DNA from 2 places in the Streptomyces sp. NPDC048269 genome. Region 2 is predicted to be linked to the other one. Evidence: riboswitches for the same ligand, from Rfam matches in the RefSeq annotation. Region 2 holds a riboswitch; the other holds the start of a gene.
What was found. Region 2 has a riboswitch for guanidine ahead of AB0D48_RS08115 (multidrug efflux SMR transporter). Riboswitches for the same ligand answer to the same signal wherever they lie in the genome.
Positions count from the first base shown of each region.

Region 1: linked by a shared signal. The riboswitch ahead of AB0D48_RS31590 (Ohr family peroxiredoxin) and the one ahead of AB0D48_RS08115 (multidrug efflux SMR transporter) in region 2 are both predicted to bind guanidine.

Region 1 covers NZ_JBEZLW010000048.1:11,609-14,953, reverse strand. The annotation lists gene AB0D48_RS31600 (DUF2254 domain-containing protein) at 1-990, shown strand, start outside; gene AB0D48_RS31595 (hypothetical protein) at 1,163-1,603, opposite strand; gene AB0D48_RS31590 (Ohr family peroxiredoxin) at 1,600-2,070, opposite strand; guanidine-III (ykkC-III) riboswitch at 2,146-2,208, opposite strand; gene AB0D48_RS31585 (AraC family transcriptional regulator ligand-binding domain-containing protein) at 2,264-3,289, opposite strand.
Region 2 covers NZ_JBEZLW010000005.1:210,710-214,054, reverse strand. The annotation lists gene AB0D48_RS08135 (HNH endonuclease signature motif containing protein) at 1-82, opposite strand, end outside; gene bcp (thioredoxin-dependent thiol peroxidase) at 231-698, opposite strand; gene AB0D48_RS08125 (DUF3618 domain-containing protein) at 808-1,125, shown strand; gene AB0D48_RS08120 (co-chaperone GroES) at 1,172-1,513, shown strand; guanidine-III (ykkC-III) riboswitch at 1,574-1,645, shown strand; gene AB0D48_RS08115 (multidrug efflux SMR transporter) at 1,677-1,997, shown strand; gene AB0D48_RS08110 (transglycosylase domain-containing protein) at 2,027-3,345, opposite strand, start outside.

The sequences.
Region 1 (3,345 bases), on a different contig from region 2:
CAAAAGGCCGTGCTCGCCACGTTCACGGGAACCTTCGCGTACGCCTTTTCGCTCTTGCGCAAGATCGAGTCGGACGCCGTCCCCGACCTGGGGGTGACCCTCTCCGGCGTCGCCGTCTCCGTCAGCCTCATGCTTCTGCTGATCTACCTGAACCGGTTCACCCACAACCTCCGGCCCGTGGCCATCGCCGACCTGGTGGGGCGCTTGGGCGGGAAGGTGCTCATCCGCGCGACGGAACGCATCCACCACTCCTCGGCACGCGACGAGGTTTCCGTGCCGCCTGCCGGTCCGGTGATCCACATCCGCTCCGAACGGGGCGGAGTCATGCAGGCGTTCGATGCGGCGGGGCTGATCGCCACCGCCGTCCGCCACGACTGCGTGCTAGTCCTGGCCCACCAGGTCGGTGACTTCGTACCGCCCGGCACCACCCTGGTCGAGGCCCACGGCTCTGCGTCGGAGCCCGACCCACGGCGGGTGACCGGACTCGTCGCCCTCGGAACCGAGCGCACCATCGAGCAGGATCCCGCCTTCGCCCTGCGCATCCTCGTCGACATCGCCATCCGTGCCCTCTCTCCCGCGGTGAACGACCCCACCACCGCCGTGCAGGTGCTCAACCACATCGACACGTTCCTGCACACGGTCGGCCCGGCCAGACTCCGCGACCGGTACGTGCTCGCCGACGACCAGGACCGGCCCCGGCTGGTGGTGCCGGGCCGCGGCTGGGAGGACTACCTTCAGCTCGGCGTCACCGAGATCCGTGAGTACGGGGCCACGTCCCTCCAGGTGTGCAGGAGGCTCCGCGCGCTGCTGGAGGACCTGCTCGAAACCCAGTCGGCCGAGCGTCTCCCGGCGGTGCGCGCGGAACTCGCCCTCCTCGAGGAATCCGTCCAGCGGTCGTTCAGCGACCTCGCCCGCCGCGCCGGCGCCCAGACGGCCGACCGGCAGGGAATCGGCGGTGGGCGGCGTCCCCGGAGCGAACCCTCCCGATGAGCCGTTCACTCCTTCGGGCCGCCACGACCCACCACGTTTCCGTGCTCGGTGTCACGCGCGACCCGGAGAACGACCACTTGTACGTGGGTCGTTCAGAAGGGTGACCGTCGTCCCCAGCCGTCGTCTCCAGCACGCCGCGTATCCCCCGACGGCGTCCTCCACCGCAGGGAGATCACAGCCGCCAGTACGTACCCGCACGGGAGTCGACGTGCACCACGTGCCGGCCGACGCGCACCACGTGGTGGTCCGGCCCGGACCAGGAGCCGGAGAAACCGTCGGTGCCGGACAGTGGGGTCCAGATCTCCAGGAAGGTGCTGCCGTCCGCGTTGGTGCCCCGCTCGACGAGGTTCGCACCCTCCCACCGCAAGGTACCGGCGTCTTCGCCGGGCTCGCCCGTGAGGTGGTGGAAGTGCACCTGGGAGCCGTCGAAGGAGGTCGTGCCGGCGAAGCCCCGGCTGTCGGCGTAGTACGTTCCCGCCTGCAGCCACACCACTTCGCGGTCCTCGACGAGGGGTCCGCCGTTGCGGCTGATACCGCGCCGCAGCCAGGCGCCGGGCTCGGGCACCGGGACGCCGTGGACGCCGCCCGCCGGCTCGGGCTCAGGCCCGGTCATCGGTGCCGCGGTTCCACGGCGTCTACGTCTACGTCTACGGCGTCCACGGCCAGGAGCGTCAGCGGTACGTTGCCACGTACTGCCTGCGAGTACGGGCAGACCGCGTCTGCCCGGTGCAGCAGGGGCTGGAGGTCCGCCGCACGCCACCCCGGAAGGCTGACGGTGAGGGCCACCGCGAGGCCGTAGCCCGCGGGCGTGTCCGTGGTGCCGAGCCGCACTTCGCAGGCCACGCGCGCGGCGGATGCGTCCGCCCCGAACTCGGCGGCGACCTCCGCGAGCGCGGAGGTGAAGCAGGCGGCGAAACCGGCCGCGAACAGCTGCTCGGGGTTGGTGGTGCCGGGAACCTTCTTGCGCGGCGGGGCAAGGCGGACGTCCAGGCGCCCGTCGTCCGTGCGGACGGATCCGGTACGCCCCCCGGCGGCATGCGCGGTCGTCCGGTACAGGCTGCGGGTGAGTGGCACGGTCATGGCGTTCGGCCCATCTTGCTCGACGAGGACGCTGCCCGGGTACGGACAGCGGACGGCGCTGCTCGTGCAGCACCTCGCGCGTCGTCGTGCGTAACCGGGTACGGCGCATCTCGTCCGGGGCCTTGGATCCTGGCCGCCGGACAATGTAGCAACGGAGGCAGCCGGGCGCGGCCTCGCCCCCCGGTGACCTGCCTCACCTCCCGTCGGCCCCGTCGGCCCCGTCGCGATCCGGGGACGCGGGCCGGTGCCCGCTGCGGTAGGCCCCGGGGGGCATGCCCTCCCACCGGGTGAAGGCGCGGACCAGGGCCGTTGCGCCGCTCAGGCCGACGAGGGGGGCGATCCGGTCCAAGGGCAGGGCCGTGGTTTCCAGCAGCCGCCTGGCCCGGCCGTGGCGGGCGGTGTCGAGCAGCGCGCGCCACGACGTGCCCTCCGCGTGCAGCGCCCTGCGCAGGCTCCGGACGCTCAGATTGAGTTCCTTGGCGGGGCCCTCGGGGCCCGCGTCCTCGAGCGCGGCGTGCTCCAGCCACTGCCGCACGCGCTCGGCCGCGGTCGCGGCAGTGGACAGCCGGCCCAGGAGCCGGTCTGCGTAGGACCGGTGGAGGGCGTTGAGCGCCGGGTCGTACAGGGGGCGGCGCCTGTCGAGGTCCTCGTTGGCCACCGTGATCGCGTTCTCCGGAGCGTCGAAGGTGACGGGGCAGCCGAGGACGCGGGCGTACGGCTCGGCCGTGCCCGCACGGGGATGGGCGAAAGACACGGCCAGTGGCGCCCAGTCGTCCCCGGCGATCCAGCGGGCGGCCCGCACCATGCTGCTGACGATCGCCTCCACCTGCTGGGGGTGCATGGCCGCCGGGTCGACGGTCGGCCGGTAGCAGATCCGGCTGACGCCGCTACTGCGGTGCACGGTCACCGTGCCCGCCTGGCTCACCAGGGGGTGGTAGCGCTCGGCGGCCAGCGCGGCGTCGGCGAGGCTGGCGCAGGTGAGGACGAGGTGGCCCAGGATGTGCAGGCCTTCGGGCCGGATGCGGTCGCCCACGAGGAGCCCGGTGTGCGGGCCGGCGTCCCGGGCGCCGAGCACCGCGTCCCACAGGGCGCGCATCTCGCCGAACTCCAGCCGGTCCGTGGGCAAGGCCCAGGGACCGGACCCGCCGGTGCCCTCCGTGGCGCTCAGGACGGCGAGGGCGTAGCACGCGGTGACGGAGGGCGGCTCGATGGTGGACACGGCCGCCAGTCAATGCGGGCTCACCACCCCCGTCAACACCGTCGGCCGGCCAAGCG
Region 2 (3,345 bases):
ACTTCCGCAGCGCCTCGGACAGCGTCCGTGAGCCCTCCGCCGCCTCCGCCAGGCGGTCCCTCGTGTACGGACTGATCGGCATCCGCGTCCCCCTTCGTTGTCCCGGCCACGCGTGCGGGCCTCGTACGGAGTAACGGACCGATAGTCGGACGGTTACGGCTGATTTCGTCCGATAAACCGAGCGGCCCGCACCGGTTGGGTGCGGGCCGCTACGTTCGGGGGAGGGCGGGTCAGATGCCCAGGTCCTTGATGATCTTGGCTACGTGGCCCGTGGCCTTGACGTTGTAGAAGGCGTGCTCGACCTTGCCCTCCTCGTCCACGATCACCGTCGAGCGGATGACCCCCGTCACCGTCTTGCCGTAGAGCTTCTTCTCGCCGTACGCGCCGTACGCGGTCAGGGTCTCCTTCTCCGGGTCGCTGACGAGCGTGACCTTCAGGTGCTCCTTCTCGCGGAACTTCGCGAGCTTTTCCGACTTGTCCGGGGACACGCCGATGACGTCGTAGCCGGCCGTCGCCAGCACGTCCAGGTTGTCCGTGAAATCGCAGGCCTGCTTGGTGCAGCCCGGCGTCATCGCGGTCGGGTAGAAGTAGACGATCACCTTGCGGCCCTTGTGGCCGGCCAGCGAGACCTCGTTGCCGTCCGCGTCGGGCAGGGTGAAGGCGGGGGCGGGGTCGCCCGGCTGAAGTCGCTCGCTCATGTCGGCAGTCTCCTCAAGAGGGGATCGGTATGGCACGAGACTAAGCTGCTGACAGACTGTTCATGGCGGACTACGCCCCCACAGACGAAACGACGACGGAGGCAGCGCGGTGCCGGAAGCCAGGACCCCCGCACAGATCGAGGCGGACATCGTCCGCCGCCGGGAGCAGCTCGCCGAGACGCTCGACGAGATCGGCGTGCGCCTGCACCCGAAGACGATCATCGGGGACGCGAAGGCCAGGGTCGCCTCGACGGTCGACCACACCGTCGGGCGGGCCTTCGTCGCCGTGAACCGCCTCGTGACGGACGTGAAGAGCGGCCTGCGCCACGAGGACGGGGCCCCGCGCATCGAGCGGCTCGTGCCCGTCGCGCTGGTCGCGGCGGGTGTCGTGGGGCTGCTGGCGTTCTCGGTGCGGCGCAAGCGCTGATGACCCTGCGGAGCGCGGCGCCGACGCGGGCGGGTAGGTTCGGAGGGTGAGCGAGAACACCACCCACGACAAGCTGCCCATCCGCATGCTCCACGACCGCGTGCTCGTGAAGTCCGACCTGCCGGAGGGCGAGCGCCGCTCCGGCGGCGGCATCCTCATCCCGGCGACGGCCGCGGTGGGCAAGCGGCTGGCCTGGGCGGAAGTGGTCGCGGTCGGGCAGAACGTACGGAGCGTCGAGCCCGGCGACCGGGTGCTGTACGACCCCGAGGACCGGGCCGAGGTCGAGGTGCGGGGTGCGACGTACGTGCTCATGCGCGAGCGGGACCTGCACGCCGTGGCCGCCGAGCGCCTGGAGGGGGCGAAGGACTCCACCGGTCTGTACCTCTGACCTTCGCATCCGATCCGGAGCACGGGAGCAGGGGCTGGTGGCCGAGGCCACCAGCCCCTTTCGCCTTCCTTTGCTACGGTTGAGGAGAACCCGACGAGACGCGCCGTACCGGGTACGACAAGACGACGCACCCCGTACCGCTCGATGTCTCGGAGGTGCCGTCATGGCCTGGGTTCTGCTGCTCGTCGCCGGTCTGCTCGAAGTCGGCTGGTCGGTCGGCATGAAATTCACCGAGGGCTTCACCCGGCTGTGGCCCAGTGTGTTCACGGGCGCCGGGATCGTCGCCAGCATGGTGCTGCTCTCCTACGCCGCCAAGTCCCTGCCCATCGGTACGGCGTACGGGGTGTGGGTGGGCATCGGCGCCGCCGGGGCGGCCGTGCTCGGTATGGCGGTGCTGGGCGAGCCCGTCACCGCCGCCCGGATCTTCTTCATTTCCCTGCTGCTGGTCGCGGTGGTGGGGCTCAAGGCGACGTCCGGTCACTGAGCCGGGGTCCCCGGGCCCCCGGCCCCGGGTCATTCCAGGAACGCCGACGGCGGGCGCGCGCCTTCGGGCGTGCGGCCGCCGTCCGTGCCCCGGCCGCCCGTCGTGCCCGTCGCGCCCGTCGTGCCCGTCGCGCCCGTGGTGCCCGTCGTACCCGCGGTGGTGCCGCGCTGGTCACCCTGTGTGGTGCCGCCGTTGGTCTGCCCGCCCTGGGTCTGCCCGCCCTGCGTGCGGCCTCCATTGTCCTGGCCTCCGTTGTCCTGGCCTCCCTGGTTCTGGCCTCCGTTGTCCTGGCCTCCGTTGTCCTGGCCTCTCTGGTCCTGCCCGCCGTTGTCCCGGCCCCCGTTGTCCTGCCCGCCCGTCGGCGGAGTGGGCCGTACGGGCCGGGTCGGCCGCACCCATGGGGGCTGCGTCGCCTCGCCCGGCGACTCCTCGGGCCGGCCCGTCTGGGCCGGCGGCGGGGGCGGCGGCTCGGCCGCGCCCGGCTGGAGTTCCAGGTCGAAGTCGACGGGGTCGCTGCCCTCCAGCGCCGTCTTCGTGTACCCGGCCCAGATCCGGGCCGGGTAGCCGCCGCCGCCGTTGCGGGGCTCCCCGAGGGCGCCGTACAGCGACTCCAGTGCGCCGGTGTCCGGGTCCTGCCCCATCATCGAGATCACCGTGACCAGGCCCGGGGTGTAGGCGGCGAACCAGGCCGAGCGGTCCAGTTCGCCGGTCCCGGTCTTGCCCGCGGCGGGGTGGCCGGCGGCGAGCGCAGCCGTGCCGGTGCCGTTGTCGACGACGCTGACCAGCATGGACGTGGTGGTGTCGGCGGCCTCGCGGCTGACGGCCTGGGTGGGCGTGCGCTCGGGCAGGCCGATCGTGTCGTCGCCCTTGGTGATCTTTTCGAGGAAGGTGTACGGGGTCCGGCGGCCGTGGTCCGCGAGGGTCGCGTACGCCTGCGTCATGTCCAGGACGCTGGCCTGCATGGTGCCGAGCGCCATGGCGGGGACGGGCGGGAAGTTCGGGGTGTCTTCGGGGATGCCGAGGGCGATGGCGGTCTCCTTGACCTTCACGGTGCCGACGTCGACCGCCATCTGTGCGTAGACGGCGTTGACGGAGAGGTCGGTGGCGGTGTTGACGGTGATGTTCCCGTACGACACCTGGCCCTCGTTCTCGGGAGCGAAGCGGATCCGGCCGCCGACTACGGGGCGCTTGTTGTCGCCGTTGTAGAGGGTGTTCGGGGTGATGCGGCGGCCGTCCTGGGTGCGGGAGTCGTTCTCGACGGCGGCCGCGAAGACGAACGGTTTGAAGGTGGAGGCGACCTGGTAGTCGTGCCGGGTCGCGTTGTTCACGTACTGCTTGGTGTAGTCGA